2 linked regions of the Planctellipticum variicoloris genome follow. The protein of the gene in region 1 interacts with the protein of each later gene in a pairwise test. Links are inferred from orthologs where the notes say so. Each region holds a gene or a part of one and is shown on either strand. Other genes may lie near its edges. The genes, in order: rho and nusG.

Region 1 (10,298 bases):
GTGCGGGCAAAGCCGGAACCTGGAAGGCGGATGGCCTTCAGGGGTCGAACCGCTGCTGGTGACGCGCGGCTTCGACCGGCTTCCCGGTCGCCGTGTAATGCTGGATCAGAAAGCGTCGGACGTTGACCAGTCCCGGGTTGATGGCGACGGCCATTTCCAGAGCGGGAATGCCGTCTCCCCCCGTATGATTCCGGCAGTCCGCCAGCATCAGCCAGTCCCGCGGGTGACGGCGGAGCTGCGTCAGTTCCTCCGCAAATGGCAGGGCGGCTCGGTCGTCGCGACGCTGCATGGCAGCTTCGGCCAACAGAAACAGCACGTTGCAGCGATCTTTGCCGGAAAGTTCCGGATCGCTCAACGCCGCGCGGGCAAACGGCTCGACCGGGGCCGACTGCAATTCGAACGCCAGCCGGGCGAGAGCCGTTTCCACGGCGGAATCGGCCGGACCATTGGCGCGGACCGTCCGCAGAATGCGCCATGCCCGCTCGCGGAAGGCGTTGGCGACGTCGGGAGCTTCCTGGCGCGACCCCGCTTCCACGTACGCCAGGCCCAGAGATCGCTGCTGGTCCGCCTCGGAAATCCCCGTCGTTGCGTGGAACGGTCGCAACTCGGCGAGCCCCTGTGGAACCTGCCGGGGATCGGTCGGTCGACGGTCCCCGGCGCGATGTATGCCGATTCGATGGTGCGTGAACGCGAGGTGGGGCACCTCTGTGGGGGCCTTCGGCATATGGCACTGCACGCAGTCGTTCGACGGGCTGGCGACTTCTCGCTCCCGGAGATCGACATGACAGTCGCCGGCGTCGTGGCATTTCGCGCAATGCTGATTCTGAATCTGGGTCGCAGTGGAGGAATCCGGCTCAACGTGAGGGTCATGACAGGTGTGACACGACAGCTCCGGCGACTCCTGGTAGCAGCGGCTCAGATGGAGTTGTTCGACGTGACCGACGACCGTCAGCGAGAGGTCCGGCGTCTGCAGGACGTAATCTTCACGGAAGGCCTGCAGCGGCAGGCCGGGTCGGAAGTCCGACAGCTTCTTCCCGCGTGCAATGACCGAGGCCTGGCTGCGCAGATGACATTGCTGGCAGATGGCTTCGGCGAGGTCTCGCGACAGGTGAGCGGGATTGACGATCGTCGGGTCCATCGTCGCGGTAAGCTCCGCAATTTTTGCGGCCTCGGACTGGCGATGGCGGGCCGCGTGAAGTTCTCCGGGGCCATGACAGCGTTCGCAGCCGATCGTGTCTTCCAGGATCTGCATCCGGTGCAGACTGCGGTCGACCGCGACGGCTCGACCCGCGTGGCAGTCGAGGCAGCCTTCGCCGATCTCCCGTTGAAACCCGAAATGCTCGGGCAGGTCGTAGCCGGGGGACATGCCCCAGGATTTCGTTGACGCATACCACGTGATGGGCGATTCCACGAGGAATCCGTCCACTTCGGCGGCGTAGGTCAGCGCATGCCGGCCGGAGCCGACGGCCCAGGTCACCGGAAACTCCGCCAGGACGATTTCCTCAGGACTATCGGTCAACTTCAGTTCGCGATGCCACAGCTTTCCATCCCGTCGCAGCACCTGGTAGCGCCGCCGGGAGGCAGCATGGTCGAACATACCGTCCGGGGGAGCACTGTCCGGATCGACGGGACTCATAGACCGCCCCATGCCAGTGGCATGATAGGAATCCGCATGTCCCTCATGGCACTTGCGGCAGGCTTCGCTGCCGAGATAGGCGACGCCTGGCCGCACGTTTTCGAACGGGCTCTCAAACGTAGCAAGGAGATCTCGGCTGGCGACTGCGGGTCGAGTTGGCGCCGGAGCAGGAGTGGAACGCGAGCAGCCGAAAACCAGAAGGCTCAGGCCGCACAGCAGTAACCCCGCGGGAGATTTCCAGGTGACTGCTGCCGTCAGAGTCGCTCTCCTGTGCTGCATCGACAATCTCTGGTCAAATCTGTAAACGGGAAAGTCACTACTGCCGTATTGCGGTGTGGGCGGCAACTCGAAGCTGCCGAGCTCGCGTCGAACCTACAATAGCGACTTCTGCGCCGACTGACGTATGAGTTCTTCTTCAGTCAAGCTCCGTGGAGAGCGGACGAAACGTTTTGGTTGTGTAGCAGCCGAACCTGGCGATCGTCACTTTGGATGGCTGTTCGAAAGAAAAGACGCCCGGGCACTTCTGTCCGGGCGTCGAAAAAGCGGCCGGCATCGGTCGACTACGACCGATGAGCCAGCCGATTCCGCCGTTCCATGATCCGGCCGAGAACCTGAGACGCGCGGTCAGCGGCGGACGACAGGACCGCCATCACGTTATCGCCCCGTTCTTCGATCACCACGCCCCGGCGAACCGGGCCGCTCATCAGGAGTTGGACTTTTTTATCGACTCCGCCTCGCGGTCCGTTCAAGTCCTCGATCGTGACTTCGACGCGTTCGAGCTGATCGCCGAACCGATCCAGCGCGAAGTCCAACTTGCGCTGCACGGCAGCCCGCATCGAATCCGTCAGCACCACGCCTCGCGACAGTACGTTGAGGAGCATTCTCGTTCCCTTTCCAACTGTGTCAAATCGCAGACTTCAAAGGGCCTGCATCAATTCTAACGCTGGTCAGGCGGTTGTGGTTCACGAACTTTCTGAAATGAGAAGTTCTTGCGGCAACTGAAGTTGCGACGCAATCGAACGGGAGGACTGCACGAGCGACCACACGCGATGACGGCGCAGTCTGAGGGTTCACTCGCCGATCGACGGCTCTGTCTGGTCAGATCCGGGCACGCCCGTGCGCGAGTGGAGGATTCGACGGGCTTGTTCCAGTCCGCCGAGGCTTTCGCCTTCGCGGACTGCGCCCCATCGGCTGGCCTGCCAGACCGTTCCGGCCTCCACGTCCAGGGCCGTCAGCCAACCGTAGTTGTGGCAACTCGTATCAATGCAAAGCACATGTCCGAGATCCAGAATCTCTCCGTCGCGCTGCTCAGTGTGTCCGATGACCGCTGTTTTTCCCGAACAGTGCGGCTCGGGATAAGGTTCCTCAAACAAGGACCAGCGCAGCACGTGCTCCGGCTGGTCTGCGAGCGCCACATCCGCCAGGTAGTTGGCGTGCAGGAAAATGTGGGTCGGAGTTTCATAGAACGGGCGGCACCGTCGGATGAATTCCAGATGCTCGTCAGGAATGACGTCGATGTCTCCGCAGAAACGATATGAGTTCAACGTCGGGATGCCGCCGCACATCAGCCACGTCTGCTTCAGTCGCTCGCTGGTCAGGGCTGCGAGCAGCATTTCCTCGTGGTTCCCCAGAATCGCGACGAAACGGCACTCCTGCTCCAGAGCAATCAGCCGCCGCACGACGTCGGAAGTCTCGCGCCCGGAATCAATGAAATCCCCGAGGGAGATGATCAGATCGTTGGAGGTCGGTCGGATTTCCTTCAACAGGGCGTCGAGAGCATGGACGCAGCCGTGAATATCGCCAAGGACGATGGTCCGGCCTGCACTGCGTTCGAAATCCGCGGCGGCGCGCGTCATGGTGTTTGGGGACTCAGATGGAGGTGACGAAAGTTCATCTGCGCGAGGAGGCGCCAGGGCGTCGCGTCGATCGTCCCCGTTCCACGACAGCCGTGCGAAACGAGGCGCCGCAGGAGGATATTGCAATGCGCGAGCGTCAGGCGCGCCGACGGCCTTGGACGCAAACACAGGAACGCAGGTTGGAGTTGGAAGCGTCGCTGAATCGGTGAGAGGGGATTGATCGGGAGCGCTGCAGCATTGCCTCGCGAACTCGTTCAGTCAAGGACGGGCCGCGTCTCCCGAATCTGAGGCAAACGAGATGCGCGCGACGTCGGCCGAGTCATGAAACTCGTGCCGATCACGACGGAGATTGACATTTCGCACGGAATCTTCTGCTGTGCGACCGCTGACTGCGCTGACGTTCGTTCAGACGGCCGCCATGCGTCCCTTCCAGTCGAAGGCCAGATCGAGTGCAGGGGCGGAGTGCGTCAGGCCGCCGATGCTGATCCGCTCGACACCTGTCCGCGCAATTTCGGCGACGGTCTCCAGCGTGATTCCCCCGGAGGCCTCCAAGAGGACGCCGGGCGCCTGAGCGTCCCGCAGTTTGACGGCAGCACGGAGTTGAGCCGGACTCATGTTATCGAGCAGCACGATTTCGGGCCGGCCGCACAGAACATCGGCGAGCTGATCCAGAGTATCGACTTCGATTTCGATGCCAATCCCCGTCGGAGATCGCCGACGAGCCGTCTCGACCGCCTCGGCAATGGTGCGGCCCTCGGTCCAGGCGGCGAGGTGGTTGTCCTTGATCAGCACGCCGTCGTACAGCCCCATCCGGTGGTTCGTGCCGCCGCCGCAGCGGACGGCGTATTTCTGCAGCGCCCGCCAGCCGGGCAGCGTTTTGCGTGTGTCGAGAATCTGTGCTCGCGTTCCTGCGGCCGCATCGACGAACGTTCTTGTCAGCGAGGCGATCCCGCTCAGGTGCGTCAGAAAATTGAGCATGGTCCGCTCGCCGGTCAGCAGCGAGGACAGGCGACCGGAGACGGTTGCCACGATCGAACCCGGTTGCAGAATATTGCCGTCCTGACATTCCGCCGCCCAGGTGACGCCGGGATCAAGCATCGCGAACACCATCCGGCCGAGCGGTTCGCCGGCCAGCACGCCGTGTCGCCGGGCGACGACCTGCACCGCGGCTCGCTCGTCGGGTTCGATCAGCGCGCTGCAGGTCAGGTCCTGTCCACCGTTGAGGTCCTCAACCAGCGCCAGTTCAATCAGAACCTGCGCTGCGTCAATTTCCGCCTGTCCCCAAAGCTGCATCACGTCGTCAGTCTCCCGGCAGTTGCCCGCAAAAAAAACACCGTCCTGAGGCGGATTTCCGACCTATTCTATCCTTGGAAAAGTCTGACGTCGCGGTCTGAGCCCGCGATCGCGGACTTGCGTAGTCCGGGAAAACCTTAATGAACTGCTCCAATTGCGGTGCTCCGCTGGAATGGTCGGCCGAACGGTCGGGCTATTTCTGTGCGCATTGTCGCACGTCGGCTCCGACGGCCGAGTTCGATCTGATCGACGTTTCCTCTGAGCCAGGGGAATGGACCTGCCCCCGTTGTCGCGAGGGGCTGCGGGGCGGTTCGGTGGGAAGCGTCCCGATCGAACTCTGCGGTCTCTGCTCCGGATTGCTCATTGCGCAGGAGGATTTCTTTCCGGTTCTGCAGCAATTGCGTCAGAAGTCGAACGATCCAGCCGAACCTCCAGCGCCACTTGATCCCTCGGAATTGCATCGCACGTGTCAATGTCCCGGCTGCGATCGTCCGATGGAAACGCATCCGTACGGCGGCGGTGGAAACGCCGTCATCGATACCTGCATCGAGTGCGGCTGGATCTGGCTGGATGGCGGCGAACTGCGGCGACTCGGAAACTTTCGTCCGCGGTCGTCGGTGCGCTATTGATGACGGATTCGGGAGGTCTTGTCCTCTCTGGCGAACCCGCAGTGGCTCGGCTATGTTCAAGGAGAGCGAACCTGGACTCGGCCAGTCGGCCGGTGACATCACGGAGGAGCCCCCATGCGCATCGGCGTTCCGAAAGAGATCAAGCCCGACGAATACCGCGTCGCCCTGCTGCCGATCGGCGCTGAGGAACTGACGCGGGCCGGTCACACGGTGCTGGTTGAAGCGGGCGCGGGCCTGGGAAGCGGGCTGCCGGACGACGCCTACGCGGAAGCCGGGGCCACGATCGTTCCGGCGGCGGAAGAAATCTGGTCGGCGGCGGACCTGGTGATCAAGGTCAAAGAACCCCAGCAGGCCGAGTGGCTGCTGATGCGATCCGGCCAGATCGTCTTTACCTATTTCCACTTCGCCGCCAGCGAGGAACTGACCCGCAATGTCCTGGCGACGGGGATCTCCGCCGTGGCGTACGAGACGCTGCGGGGCGCCAAGGGCGACCTGCCGTGCCTGACGCCGATGAGCGAAATTGCCGGGCGAATGAGCATTCAGGAGGGGGCGAAGTATCTCGAACGGCCGCAGCTCGGCCGGGGGATTCTGCTGGCCGGGGTTCCGGGGGTGGCGCCGGCGCATATCACCATCCTCGGCGGCGGCGTCGTGGGGAAGAATGCGGCCCGGATCGCCGCCGGATTCCAGGCAGACGTCGTCATTCTCGACGTCAACGTCGACCGGCTGCGTTACCTCGAAGACATCATGCCGCCGAACGTGAATACGATTTTCAGCGACCGGCACAATATCCGTGAGCAGCTCCGACTGGCGGATCTAGTGATCGGCGCCGTGCTGGTCGAAGGTGCGCGAGCGCCGCGTCTCGTGTCGCGCGAAGACTTGAAGCTGATGAAACCCGGTGCGGTGATCATCGACGTCGCCGTCGACCAGGGAGGCTGCATCGAAACGACCCGGCCGACGACTCACTCGTCTCCGACGTATGTGATCGACGGCATCGTGCACTACTGCGTGACGAATATGCCGGGCGCCGTCGGCCGAACGAGCACGTACGCCTTGTGCAACGTCACGCTCCCTTACGCGCTGCGACTGGCCGGCCAGGGGCTTGCGGCGGTCTGCGCCGCCGATCCCGGCTTCGCCCATGCCGTCAATATGCACGGGGGACGGGTGACGAATCGGGCTGTGGCCGAGACGTTCAAGCTGCCGCTGGCTGAGCTGCGGGAGGCGTTGAGCGTCGAGCGTTGAGAACGTCGCCGGATGTCGCACAACGCTCGCGATCAGCGAGGCTGGTGGCCGGGACAGGAGCGACTTCGCGATGCGCCGGAATTTTGCTGCTCGTATCGTGACTGGAGCATCCCTTCGGTTCAGCTCCAGCCACCCGACGCCGTTTGGAAATGACTTCCGGGCACACGCCGCGCAGCGTTCAGGCCTCGTCGATATTGCGAACTTCGTCCTCGGGGATGTCGGCGTCGATTTCGTCCGCTTCCGAACCGTCCGGCAGGTCGCTAACGAGATCCTCGGCCGGCAACTCGTCGCCGTGATCGGTGTCGAGTCCCAGATCGGCGGCCGTTTCGGCCTGCGGGCCGGTGGCGGTCCGGCTCTCGCGCTTCGAGAACGGAATCAGCTTATCCAGGATGCCGTTGACGAACGCTCCCGACTGCGGCCCGCCGAAGCTCTTGGCCAGCTCCAGCGCCTCATCGATGACGACGCGCGGCGGCGTGTCGGTGTGCAGCAGCTCAAAACCGCCCAGTCGGAGCACGTTGCGGTCGGTCGGCGCCATCCGGCTGAGCGACCAGTTGGAGGCCGCCTCTTCGATCCGCTTGTCGAGCGCCAGCCGGAACTCCATAACCCCCGCAAAGAGGCTCCAGGCGAACCGACTCAGGTGCTCGTCGCGGAGATCGTCCTGGATCATCTGACGAATGGTGTCAATGCCGACCTCGGGATTGAGATCCTTCTGGTAGAGCATCTGCAAAACGATTTCGCGGGCCTTGTGGCGGCGGGACGACATAGGAGGGCAACACATTCTCAAGGAACAAACGCCGGGACACCCTTCCCGGACGACAACATTCTAGCATCGATCCGCCGAAGTCGACTGCGAAACAGATGCGTCATTCTCCATCGGCGGATCGGCGCAGCGGCAACATCCCGCCGTACGACATCCGGCTCAGATTCCCGCCGCCGCCAGCGCTCGGAGCACGTTGACGGTTTCGATCGCCGCCAGCGTCGCTTCGACGCCTTTATTGCCGGCTTTCCCGCCGGCGCGATCGAGCGCCTGATCCATCGACTGGCAGGTCAGCACGCCAAAGGCGACGGGAACGCCAGTTTCCAGTGCGGTCTGCTGCAGCCCCGCCGCCACCTGGTGATTGATGTACTCGTGGTGCGTCGTTTCCCCCTGGATCACGGCTCCCAGACAGATCACCGCCGTGAATTTTCCCGACTGGGCCAGCCGCTGAGCGACGATCGGCAGCTCGAACGAGCCTGGCGCCCGCACGACAGTGATGCGATCGTCCGCCAGGCCGTGCCGGCGGGCCGTGTCGACCGCCCCGGCGAGCAGTCGCTCGGTCACCAGTTCGTTGAACCGCGAGACCACAATGGCGAACTGGTCGTCGCCGGTCAGCAGGTTGCCTTCAAATGTCTGCACTGTCCGCTCCGAAGACTGCTCAGTCGTTGCTTCACTCAGGAATTTCGTCGGTATCAGCCGAGATTCATGCTCATCAGGAATTCGTCGTTGGTCTTGGTCCGCCGCATCCGGTTCGTCAGCAGCTCCATCGCCTCGACCGGGTTCATATCGTTCAGCACCCGGCGGAGGACCCAGACCTTGCGCAGCTCGTCTTCGGACATCAGCAGCTCTTCGCGGCGGGTGCCCGACCGGTTGACGTCGATCGCCGGCCAGATCCGTTTTTCGACCATCCGGCGGTCGAGATGCAGCTCGGTATTGCCGGTTCCCTTGAACTCTTCGAAAATCACGTCGTCCATCTTGCTGCCGGTGTCGACGAGGGCCGTCGCCACGATCGTCAGGCTGCCCCCTTCTTCCACGTTCCGGGCGGCACCGAAGAACCGCTTGGGGTGCTGCAGCGCGTTGGCGTCGACGCCGCCGGTCAGAATTTTGCCCGAGTGAGGGACTTCCGCATTCCAGGCGCGGGCCAGGCGGGTGATCGAATCGAGGAAGATCACCACGTGCTGGCCGTATTCGACCATCCGCTTGGCCTTCTCGATCACCATTTCCGAAACTTGAATATGGCGGCTCGGCGGCTCGTCGAACGTGCTGGAGATCACCTCGCACATCCGGCCCTTCACCTGCCGCTCCATGTCCGTGACCTCTTCCGGGCGCTCGTCAATCAGCAGGACGATCACATAGACGTCGGGCTCGTTGGCCAGCACGGCCTTCGCCAGCCGCTGCAGCAGAATCGTCTTGCCGGCCTTGGGGGGGGAGACGATCAGACCGCGCTGGCCCATGCCGATCGGCGCGATCATGTCGACGACCCGCGTGCTCAGGTCGGCCCCGTCGGTCGACAGTCGCAATCGGCGCTCCGGGTGCAACGGCGTCAGGTCGTCGAACGAAACTTTCTCGGTCAGCAGATTCGGATCCTGGCCGCTGATGGCCTCCACTCGCAGCAGAGCGAAGTAACGCTCGTTTTCTTTCGGCGGGCGGATCTGCCCGGCGACGGTCGCTCCCGTCCGCAGCCCAAATCGTCGGATCTGGCTGGGAGAAACGTAGATGTCGTCGGGGCACGGGAGGTAGTGATAGTCGGGGCTGCGGAGGAAGCCGAAGCCGTCCGGCAGGATCTCCAGCGTTCCTTCGCCGAACATCAGCCCGTTCATCTTGGTCCGTTCTTTCAGGATCTTGAAAATCAGATCCTGTTTCTTCAGACCGGTGTAGTCGGTGACCCCTTCCTTGCGGGCCAGGACGATGAGATCTTTCATCGTCAGCCGTTGCAGCTCGGCGATATGGATATCGGTGTCGCCCCGCTTGATCTCCTCGTACCGCTCGTCCGCGGGAAAATTCACCGCGTCGTCGTCTTCGTCCTCATCAGGATCGGGCAGCTCCGAGGTGTTGACCGCGGGAGGGGGGGGCGGGTCGAGCAACTCGTCGGCGTCCCAGCCGCCGGGAGCGGCGGGTTGAGACCCCAGTGAGGCTTGCGATCCCATGGGAGACGAAGGATTCAGGCGGGAGGTGATGGAAGGGCGAGGTTTCATAATGGGAAAAACTCTCGGAGTCAGGCGGAGATGCTGAACCGGCGGGGCTGTGGGGAACCGTTCCTTGGCACGGCAACCGCCGGGATTCATGCAGAGCAGAATTGGGAATGGAGCTTCAGGCAGGATTCCGACAGTAACAGATTCTCGTCATCGCGTCGTGTCCGACGGCCGGCGTTGCCGCTCCGTCAGACTCAAAGTCTCGTCCGCTTGCAGGATGCCTCGCCCCGGCTTGAACGCCAGGCATCGACGGACCACCGCTGCAAGCTGCTCTCCGGCGACGGCCAGCTCGCCGGAGTTATCGATAATCACATCAGCCAGCCGGCGTTTCTCGGCCAGCGGCCACTGGCACCGTTCGCGCCGATCCAGTTCGTCCTCTGACCATCCGCGATGCTCCAGCACTCGGGCCAGCCGGACCGCTCGGGGACAGTCAATCAATACCACCCAGCGACACAGATCTCTCCAGCCGGCTTCCAGCAGGATCGCGGCATCCAGCAGGACGACTCCGCTGCCGGGATGTCCCTCCGTCGTATAAACTCCGGTCTGAATCCGTCGTCGGATTTCCGGGTGCACAATTCGTTCCAATTGTCGGCGGGCGGCCAGGAACTGGGGAGCATCGCCGAAGACCTTTCGGGCGAGCGTCTTGCGATCAATCTCTCCCTCGACGTCAAAAATCTCCTCGCCGAACCGCTGGCG
Region 2 (10,261 bases), 130 kb from region 1 along the record:
CGCCCAGCCCGGTCAGACCGAGATCGCTGAGCGCCTTGCGAGCGACCGCGTTCTTCACGCCGAGCAGCCGGATGCCCTTCTTGCGCAACGTCAGCCGGAGTTTGTTGGCCGTGACGGCATTCACCTTGGAAGCGTCCAGCACCAGCACTTCACGATACTCGCCAACCCGTTCACGGATTTCCGAGATCATGAGATTCTTAACGACCTTGCTCATCTCTATCCCATACCCGGCAGCACCGACTGCCCCAGAAATTCCGTGCACGAACCCCGCAGACCGGTCTCGCCGATTAAACGGCCGCGACCGTCACGCCGGGAGACATAGTCGCCTGGACGCTGACGTTCCGAATGTACTGTCCCTTCGAGGTCGCCGGCTTCAGCGCCCGAATGTACTTCAGGAAAGCCTCGACATTCTCCACCAGCGGCGTCTCATCGAACGACAGCTTGCCGACGACGCAGTGGACATTGCCGCCGTCGTCGACGCGGAACTCCACCTTGCCGGCCCGATACTCTTTCACGGCGGCCGCCACATCCTGCGTCACCGTGCCCGCTCGCGGCGACGGCATCAGGCCGCGAGGCCCCAGCACGCGGCCGAGCGGACCGACAACACCCATCATGTCCGGCGTCGCAATTGCAACGTCGAAGTCGGTCCAGCCGGTTTTGATCTTATCCGCCAGTTCTTTGCCACCGACGAACTCGGCGCCTGCCGCCGTCGCGATCGCGACGTTATCGCCCTGACAAAACACCAGGACGCGCTTCGACTTGCCGATCCCGTGCGGCAGCACGATCGAGCCGCGGACGATCTGATCCGCCTGCCGAGGATCCACCCCAAGCCGGATCGAAATCGTCACGGTCTGATCGAACCGGCACTTTCGGATCGCTGCGGGGAGCGTCCCTTCGAGCTGTTTCAACGTCTTCACCGCAGAGGGAAGATCCACCGTGCCCAAGCTCTGGACCTGAGACTGCAAATGTCGCATGCGCTTGGAAAGATGCGCCATGACAACGATCCGATCAAAAGAACCAACTGTTCGCACCAGAGACCAGCCGCCACCCCGGCAGCTAGTCCACCACTTCCAGCCCCATGCTGCGCGCCGTTCCGGCGATCACTTTCGCCGCCTGTTCGAGGCTCGAAGAATTCATGTCTTCGAACTTCGTCCTGGCGATCTCAAGCAACTGGGCCTGAGTGACTGTCCCCACCTTCTCCGCCTTCGGATTCACCGCGCCCTTGGCAATCTTGGCGGCCTGTTTCAACAGCACCGACGCCGGCGGGCTTTTCAGAATAAAGGTGAACGACCGATCGTCGTAGATCGTGATCACGACCGGAACGATCATGCCGTTCAGATCGCGAGTCTTCTCGTTAAACTGGGTCACAAACTGACCCAGGTTCACGCCGTGCGGACCGAGAGCCGTACCGACGGGAGGAGCAGGCGTCGCCTTGCCACCCGGGATCTGGACCTTGACCTGCGCCTTAACTTTCGCGGATTTCTTCGCCATTTGCCCAAGCTCTGCGCGGATTCAGCTCGCGCTCTCAGGAGCGTTCGACCTGCCAGTATTCGAGATCCACCGGCGTCGAACGCCCGAAGATCTCGATCAGCACCGTAATCTTGCCGTTGGCCTCGTCGATCGCGTGAATCGTCCCCTGAAACGTATCAAAGGGACCGTCTTTAATCTTCACCATATCGCCGGTCTCAAAGTCCACCTTGACCTTGGCCGGTTCTTCTTTGCGACTCTGCTCGACACCGAGCATTCGCTGGATTTCATCTTCCCGCATCGGGATCGGCTTGCCGGCCGCTCCCGTAAAATCCCCAACCCCCCCGGTCGTGCGCACCAAGTACCAGGTGTCGTCATTGAGAACCATGTGCACCATCAGGTAGCCCGGGTACAACTTGTGCTCAACGACTCGCTTCTTTCCCCCCTTGGTCTCCACAACCTTTTCAGTCGGGATCACGATCTCGCCAAAGAACTCGTCCAGCCCTTCCTGCCGCAGCCGGCGAACCAGCGAGTCACGAATCGACCGCTCGCGGTTGCTCTGAACCTTCAGCACGTACCAGAGCATTCCCTGGCTGTCGGCGTCGGCACCGCCCACAGCATTTTGCTCCTGGCTCATCCCTCAGTCCTTCGCTGCAACCGCTTGAAAAACAACGCTTTACGCTGCAATAACAACACCGTCCCCGCAATCGGGAAGTCGCGGCGAACCGGCTATGATGTCGCCACAGCACTGGTTTTGCAAGCCATCGAAGCAGGAAAAACCTGACGACGACTGGAGATAGTTACGCCTGCAGAATGGAGCACCAGCGCAGGAAATACTGCCAGAGCATGTCGTAACCGAACAGCACCACGCTGAAGAGGAACATCGTCACCAGCACGACGACCGTCGCGCGCCAGAGTTCGCCCCAGCCCGGCCACGACACCTTCCCCATCTCGCCTTCGACATCGATCAGAAAATCCGCGAACCGGGGAAAGTGGACGAGACGAAACGCAGCCCAGGCCCCGGCGAGGACCACAAGCGTCGGGACGCCAATCCGAATCAGATCGCCGTACTCGACCAGCAGTCGCGCCTGCAGCGTCCATGCGCCCCAGACGACAGCGGCGGTTACGACAATCCACGTCCAGAGCCGGGCGATCCGCCCCTGATTCTTCTTGAACAGCCCTGCGGAGAACAGAGAGTTCAGATAGGTCGATTCTCGAAGCGCCTTGGCCATCACTGCCCTCTGTCGACGTCAGGCGGCATCGCTCGACGTTCCTGCATGGAATTCCAACGGGTCGGCAGTCCGCACCGCGTTCTCCGGCAACATTGTCAAGCACGGGCGGAGGGACTCGAACCCCCAACCTGCGGATTTGGAATCCGCTGCTCTGCCAATTGAGCTACACCCGTAGACCGCGGCCGGCATTCGCCCGCCGCCGTTCCGCCAGAGCAGCCTGGAGCGCTACTTCTTGCGGGATTCTTTATGGGTGGTGTGCTTGCGAAGCTTGCTGCAGTACTTCTTGAGCTCCAGCCGCTCGGTGCCGCGCGTCTCTTTGTTGACGCGATAGTTCCGGAGGCCGGTTTCCGTACATTCCAGCCACACAAATTCGCGAGCCATCGAATCACTCTCCCGAAGTCACAACCGACCTCACCCCGTTGAGGGTGAGGTCGGTCCATGGATCTGCACGGTCAGTCCGCCGGCGGAGGACTAGTCAAGAATCTTCGTGACGACGCCCGAGCCCACCGTCTTGCCGCCTTCGCGGATGGCGAAGCGGATGTTTTCCTGCATGGCGATCGGCTTGCCGAGCTGAACTTCCAGGCGAACATTATCGCCCGGCATACACATTTCGGCGCCGTCGAGCAGCTTGGAATCGCCGGTCACGTCCGTCGTGCGGAAGTAGAACTGCGGCTTGTAGCCGTTGAAGAACGGCGTGTGACGGCCGCCTTCTTCCTTGCTCAGCACGTAAACATTGCACTCGAACTTGGTGTGCGGCGTCACCGAACCCGGCTTGGCCAGAACCTGGCCGCGCTGCACGTCTTCCTTCTTGATGCCGCGGAGCAGCACGCCGACGTTGTCGCCCGCCTGCCCCTGATCCAGCGTCTTCTGGAACATTTCGACGCCGGTGCAGGTCGTTTCCTGCGTATCGCGGAGGCCGATCAGTTGGCACTTGTCGCCAACCTTCAGCACGCCCTGCTCGATACGACCGGTCACGACAGTGCCGCGGCCTTCGATCGAGAAGACGTCTTCGATCGCCATCAGCATCGGCTTGTCGACGTCGCGGGTCGGCTCGGGGATGTTCGCGTCGAGGGCGTCCATCAGGTTCGAAATGCACTGGCTGTACTTGGGGTCGGCCGGATTGTCGAGCGCGCCCTTGGCGTTGCCGCGCACGATGGGAATATCATCGCCGGGGAAGTCGTTCTTCGACAACAGCTCGCGGATCTCCATCTCGACGAGCTCCAGGAGCTCTTCGTCGTCGACGAGATCGCACTTGTTAAGGAACACGACCAGCGCGGGGACGTTCACCTGGCGGGCCAGCAGAATGTGTTCGCGGGTCTGCGGCATCGGACCGTCGGCGGCCGACACGACCAGAATGGCGCCGTCCATCTGTGCGGCGCCGGTGATCATGTTCTTGATGTAGTCGGCGTGGCCTGGACAGTCGATGTGGGCGTAGTGGCGAGAGGCCGTTTCGTATTCGACGTGGCTCACCGCGATGGTGACGGTCTTGGTTTCGTCACGGACGGTACCACCCTTGGCGATATCCGAATACGACTTGAACTTCGCAAGCCCCTTGGCGGTCTGAACCGCCAGAATTGCGGCGGTCGTGGTCGTCTTGCCGTGATCGATGTGACCGATGGTGCCGACGTTGACGTGCGGCTTGGTCCGCTGGAATAATTCCTTCGCCATTGCTGCTCTGAACCTCTTTCTCTCTGTCCCGGGGGGCGGCTGATCCCGCCTGATTCATTGACCACGGTGACCACCGGGCCGCTACGACGGTGAACCCCCACCGTCTACCTGCAGTGGCAGCCAGTTCGCTGCCCGACAACACAAAAGCTGCTGGTGGGATTCGAACCCACGACCTCGTCCTTACCAAGGACGCACTCTACCGGCTGAGCTACAGCAGCAATGCACGGCCGGCCTTGCCGCAAAAAGTGTGCATTTCGTCGCAAGTTGTCAACCCTGCCACGATTCTGCACGCCGAAGCCGAAACAGAGCGGGTGATGGGAATCGAACCCACACCACCAGCTTGGAAGGCTGGAGCTCTACCATTGAGCTACACCCGCGGTCGAAAAACTCCGAAGCCAGAACCCCTCACGCCGAAACAGGTTACGTCTCTGGCAGAGCCGCACTCATTTCGCTTTCGAACGATCGGACCTCAGCATTTTTCAGTGGTGGGAGCAGGATTCGAACCTGCGAAGGCATTGCCATCAGATTTACAGTCTGACCCCTTTGACCGCTCGGGAATCCCACCGGATTGTCTGTCGTGATCTGTCTGCCGTGACCTGCCTGTCGCTTCTGTGGAATCCGTGCCGACCACCGCCGAGAAGAGCTAGCGGTGGGATTCGAACCCACAACCCCCAGTTTACAAAACTGGAGCTCTGCCGTTGAGCTACGCTAGCGGGTCCCCGGACCACCCCAGTTGAGAAGGGATGAATATAGCAACCTCGGCACCACGTGCAAGCGCCAGTCGCAGTCACTGGACGTGAAAACTGGCATCCGGGTTCGCTCTCCCCGACTTTCTCCCGCGATCGGCAACCCGGACGCGTTGCTGCGCCGTCTGAAAAAGCCTGCGGCGGCGCAGATCGTCGCGCCGCCGCAGGGGAATTCCAACCGTTCCGCTCGTCAGGCTTCAGATGCCCGGAATTTCGAGGCTCTCGGCCTCTGCGATCTTGCGCAGCTTTCGCAAGGCCCGCGCCTCGAGCTGGCGGATGCGTTCCTTGGTTACGCCAAAGCGGTGGCCGACCTGCTCCAGCGTCTGCGGAGCCGCCCCCACGCTCAAGCCGTAACGGTGCACGATGATTTCCTTCTCACGCGGCTCGAGCCGATTGAGGATGACCATGATCGCTTCATGTTGACGATGGTTGACCACTTCGGAATTCGGCTCGCCCGCATGCGGATCGGACGAATTCTGGAAGACTTCGTCGTTTCCGGTCCGGAATCGGTCCAGGCGGGTGTGCTCGGCCGGAATCGAACGGGCGTAGTTCTTGATGATCGCCCAGCTCGCATAGGTCGAAAACTTGAATCCTTTCGTGAAGTCGAACTTCTCGATCGCACGAATCAGCGACATGTTGCCGTCGCTGACCATCTCGAAGAAATTGGTGTTCGGCTTCACGTGTCGCTTGGCGATCGACACGACCAGCCGCAGGTTGCTGCGGATCAGGAAGTTCTTCACCTCGCCCGCCAGGTTCAGCCACTGCTCGATCTGATCCATGTCGCGAGTCTTCGGGCGCTGCGGATCCAGCGTCTTTCGCAATTCCGCGGCCTTGAACTTCAAGTAGTTCATCCGCCGGAAGTAGTACGCTTCCTCCTCGCGAGTCAGCAGCGGGATGGCATACAGGCTTGCCAGATACGGCGGCAGCCCCGGCGGCGGCTTGACGACTCCTGATTTGCGGTCAGTCGGCGGAGGCGACGACGTCAGAATGTTCGCGTCGGCGTCGGCCGCATGAAATTCCTCGGCGTCCATGAAGTCGATCGGCAGTTCCAGGATCTGCTGAGCCCGGACTTCCGCGACGACGCGATAGATGCTTGTGCGGGTCCGACGGTATTTTTCCGAAAGGACGCCCACGTCCAGCCCGCGACGAAATTCCGCCACGAGCTGAACTTTCTGCTCGTCAGACAATGGTGAGGTGGAGTTGGGAAACACGGCAACCTCCGGATGTTCCTGGTCGTGATTCTTCAATGTATAACGCACCGTCTCGGGAGACCGTCCGAAGCGTCTCCCCAACCGCCGGGCAACTTCCGTCTGCCCGGCGCCAGCCCGCGACAGCCGTCGCGCCCGGCGAATCAGATTCTCGCGTTCTGCATCGGTCAATTGACTGAAACTGGCTCCCCGTTCGACGACAGTCGGATTCCGCTGAACAAATCGCTCAACCGTAGAACGGAGAAAGCCTACCTTTTTCCTGCCGCCAAACCGGAATCGCCGCGCCGGCAACCCTCTTTCGCGCCACCGCAGGACCGTCTTTCCGGACACTTGATATCGACGACTCACGTCTTCGACGGTCCAGACTTCATCATCGGTTACGGACGCGGCCTCAAGTTCGATGTTTTCCGAAAGGTCTTCCACAAAGCGTCGCAGGTCATGCAGCGCTTCTTCTCCCGAAATCGCCAGATCGGGATACAGCTCCGCGCGATAGGACGTAATCCGTTCGCAGATTTCGCCATACGGGTAGGAGTGTGATCGTTCGATTTCCCAGAGCAGCCGCTCGGCGCGGTCCACCTGGGCAGCCTGCACATCGCGTGGTGCGTAACGGATCTGCTGATCCCGGAGCTGCTTCATCACCGGATTGAGGTACTGCACCACCGCCGCCCTCCTCCCCCCGCATCACCGTCTCGCAGGTCAGTGCGAAATCAAATCCATGGGAGAACCCTGCACAGCAAAACCAATGCCAACCGGCATTGCGAAACCATTTCGTCAGTCGCGTCAACCCCTCCCCCGCCGGGGAGGAACTCGCATCTCTCCCTATGGAATACGCGAAATCTCGACAGCCAGATGAAGAAAAAGGTTCGAGATGACGCGGAATTTACCAAGTGTCTCGCAGTCTCCCGGCGGACAATCACCCGAAGTCGCAATTGATGGACGAGTTACGGCTACAGGGGGTTTCTACTAATCAGGCAGGAGATTTTCCACGATGTCTGAATTCTTGCCCAATCTCGTCACCGACATCCCGGGCAATTCCACAAACGAACACTTCCATGCGCTCAAAATCGCACTCCAAGTTGCTCCAATAGAGACGCAGAATGCGGCGCCCCCACTTCGTGGCCGCGGCTAATGGACCGCCGGAGCGGGGCTCGCGACTGGGGCGGCGCGCGGCGGATGGACCACTTTGACGTAACCCGAAATTGCGACAACGATTGCCGCCAGGCCAATCGTCACGGCGAGCCAGGTTTTCGACTTCGCCCGCATCCACTCAAACGTCGGCGACCGGCCGGTCAGGACCGAGGCCAGGAAGAACACGCCAAACGCCAGCAGAATCTTAGTTCCGACGAGCATGTGATAGAATTTGTCGCCGCGGTGACCGCCCATCCCCCCCAGATAGTTGTAGAACCCGCTCAGCAGAAACAGCAGAATCCCCACCTGGACGATTCGCCGCCAGCGCTGCATCACCAGACCGCGCAACTGGTTATGCGGTTCTTCAGGAAGCTGAGCCGCAGCGGGCTGGAGCACAAATCGCAGGAAAACGCTCCCCCCCAGCACCGTAATCGCCGTCCCCACATGCACCCAGCGCGAAAGTACGTCGACGAATTCCATGCTCAGTCTTGTCCCATTGAAAAGCATCTGCCGGCCTGTCGCTGCGACAGAGCCCTGCCAGAATTGTTGATGTCGACGCTCCCCGGTCCAAGGACGCTGCCATTTTCGGAATTTCTTTGGTGCACGAAATGTCAGGTTCAGGCGTGAGATTCCGCCGATCATTCCCGGATCGCATGACGCCCCCGTTTTTCGATTTCCGGAAAGATCGGCGATCACTGATGCAGGGCTGTTGCAGCGGTCGAACTTGGTTATAGTGGGAGCTGTAGTTTTTCGAGGGAGTTCCCCTCCGAACCACACAAATCGTTGGGGTTTGCGCCCCCTGCGACGTCACCCGCTCGCGAGTCCCTGCCCGGTGGCCTTCGGGCTGGGCGGTGTAGCTCCCCGGAGGTTGTGCATGCCGCGAATTGCAGTCAATTTCCGGGTACGGACACTGTTCGGCCTCGTCGCTCTGGCAGCCTGCCTGCCGTCGCTCGCATCGGATGGTCCTCCCACCGTCGAGGAAGGTCGCGCCCACTGGGCCTTTCAGCCCGTGAACCGCCCAGCGGTCCCGGCCATCGAAATCCCCGCCCACGGCAATCCGATCGACGCCTTCATCGCGGCTCAACAGCAGACCGCGGGAGTGCGCAGTTCGACTCGGGCCGACAAGTACACGCTGCTCCGCCGGGCCAAGTTCGATCTGCTGGGAGTCCCGCCAACTCCTGCGGAAATTGCCTCGTTCGTCGCCGATGATCGCCCGGACGCTTTCGAACGCCGCGTCGAGGAATTCCTCGCCGATCCCCGCTATGGGGAAACCTGGGGCCGGTTGTGGCTCGACCTCGTTCGCTACGCTGAGACGGCAGGCTTCAACGCCGACCCCGCCCGGCCGCAGGCCTACCAGTACCGCGACTACGTCATCCGCGCATTCAACAACGACACTCCCTACGACCAGTTTGCCGCCGAACAGCTCGCCGGGGACGAACTGTTCCCGGACAGCAAAGACGCCCTGATCGCGACCGGCTACAACCGCATGTGGCCTGACGAAAGCAATGCGTCGGATGTCCTGCTGGCGCGGCAGTCGGCTCTCAATGATCACACGGGGAACCTGGGGGCCGTTTTCCTGGGGCTGTCGATCGGCTGCGCCCAGTGCCACGACCACAAGTTCGATCCGATCCTGCAGTCCGACTTCTACCAGCTCCAGGCGTTCTTTTCCGGCATCACCCTGCAGGACAAAGTCCCGCTGGGCGACAACGCTGCGCTCGCAAAGTACCGCGAAGAATTGCAGGCATGGCAAGCCCGAACCGCCGACCTGCGACGCGAACTGCACGCCATCAGCCGCGACGCCCGCGCCAAAGCGGGCGCCGAGAAGCGGCTGAAGTTCCCCAAGGTCGTGCTGGACGCCGTCGACACGGCCCCGGAAGACCGCACCCCCTACCAGTTGCAGCTCGTCTTCTGGTCCGAGCGGCAGATCGAGATCAAAGACAAGGATCTGCTCGCGGCGATGGGCGAAGCCAATGCGGCCCGCCGCGACGAGCTGACCAAAGCCCTCGACGAGGCCCGCAAGTCGGCCCCGAAACCGCCGCGCGAACTGACCGCGATGGCGGTGACGGAAGTCTCCGAAAAAGCCCCCGACACATTCCTGCTGGCGACTGGCAGCTATGACTATCCGCTTGACGAAACGCCCCCCGATGTCCCCGAGGTTCTCCGCAAGGCAGGGTGGAAAGGACCGGCGATCCAGCCGCCGCGGCCGGGAACATCCGGCCGACGGTCGGCCTTTGTCGAGTGGCTCACCGCCGCCGACAACCCGCTCACTTATCGCGTGCTGACGAATCGGATCTGGCAGGGGCACTTTGGCCGGGGGCTGGTCGAGAACGCCAACGACTTCGGCGTGCAGACCGCCGCCCCGACGCACCCGGAGCTCCTCGACTGGTTGACCGCCGAATTCCTGGCTCGCGGTAAGAGCATCAAGGAACTGCATCGTCTGATCATGGCCTCCGCGACTTACCAGCAGGCCGGATTCCGGACCGATGCCGCGAGCGACTCCGCCATCGCCCTGAAGACCGATCCCGACAATCGAACCTACTGGCACTTTCCCCGCCAGCGGCTCACCGGCGAACGGATCCGCGACGCCTGGCTGGCAGTTGCCGATTCTCTCAACGACTCGATGTTCGGGGCTGGCGTCCGCCCTGAACTCCCCCCCAAATTCGGCGGGGCCGGAGCTTGGAAAGTTTCCGAGAACCCCGCGGATCGCGTTCGCCGGTCGGTCTACATCTACGCGAAACGCAACCTGCCCTACCCCATGCTCCAGGTCTTCGATTTGCCCGATATGCACGAGGCGTGCGGCTGCCGGACGCAG

What was found.
Region 2: the proteins of rho (region 1) and nusG interact in binary tests that used the Escherichia coli proteins (3 or more experiments, as listed by UniProt). The link is inferred for Planctellipticum variicoloris from one-to-one orthologs.

Annotation. Positions count from the first base shown.
Region 1 is NZ_CP130886.1:1,577,736-1,588,033, reverse strand. Bases 7,331-10,298 are described here. They hold rho (transcription termination factor Rho), read right to left. Parts: upstream 9,558-10,298; coding sequence 8,103-9,557; downstream 7,331-8,102. Other genes in these bases: coaE (dephospho-CoA kinase), read right to left, coding at 9,753-10,298; ribH (6,7-dimethyl-8-ribityllumazine synthase), read right to left, coding at 7,573-8,049; nusB (transcription antitermination factor NusB), read right to left, coding at 7,331-7,416. Also shown: SH412_RS06245 (hypothetical protein), read right to left, coding at 38-1,636; SH412_RS06240 (HPF/RaiA family ribosome-associated protein), read right to left, coding at 2,197-2,517; SH412_RS06235 (metallophosphoesterase), read right to left, coding at 2,707-3,492; nadC (carboxylating nicotinate-nucleotide diphosphorylase), read right to left, coding at 3,898-4,785; SH412_RS06225 (zf-TFIIB domain-containing protein), read left to right, coding at 4,926-5,414; ald (alanine dehydrogenase), read left to right, coding at 5,529-6,653; more of nusB, read right to left, coding at 6,832-7,330. UniProt on the Escherichia coli protein: Facilitates transcription termination by a mechanism that involves Rho binding to the nascent RNA, activation of Rho's RNA-dependent ATPase activity, and release of the mRNA from the DNA template.
Region 2 is NZ_CP130886.1:1,445,194-1,455,454, forward strand. What follows is about bases 316-3,246. They hold nusG (transcription termination/antitermination protein NusG), read right to left. Parts: upstream 2,105-3,246; coding sequence 1,526-2,104; downstream 316-1,525. Other genes in these bases: rplA (50S ribosomal protein L1), read right to left, coding at 316-995; rplK (50S ribosomal protein L11), read right to left, coding at 1,057-1,491; secE (preprotein translocase subunit SecE), read right to left, coding at 2,268-2,699; rpmG (50S ribosomal protein L33), read right to left, coding at 2,925-3,080; tuf (elongation factor Tu), read right to left, coding at 3,171-3,246. In the rest of the region: rplJ (50S ribosomal protein L10), read right to left, coding at 1-214; more of rplA, read right to left, coding at 288-315; more of tuf, read right to left, coding at 3,247-4,367; SH412_RS05725 (sigma-70 family RNA polymerase sigma factor), read right to left, coding at 5,311-6,981; SH412_RS05730 (hypothetical protein), read right to left, coding at 7,447-7,929; SH412_RS05735 (DUF1549 and DUF1553 domain-containing protein), read left to right, coding at 8,324-10,261. UniProt on the Escherichia coli protein: Part of the processive rRNA transcription and antitermination complex (rrnTAC). The complex forms an RNA-chaperone ring around the RNA exit tunnel of RNA polymerase (RNAP).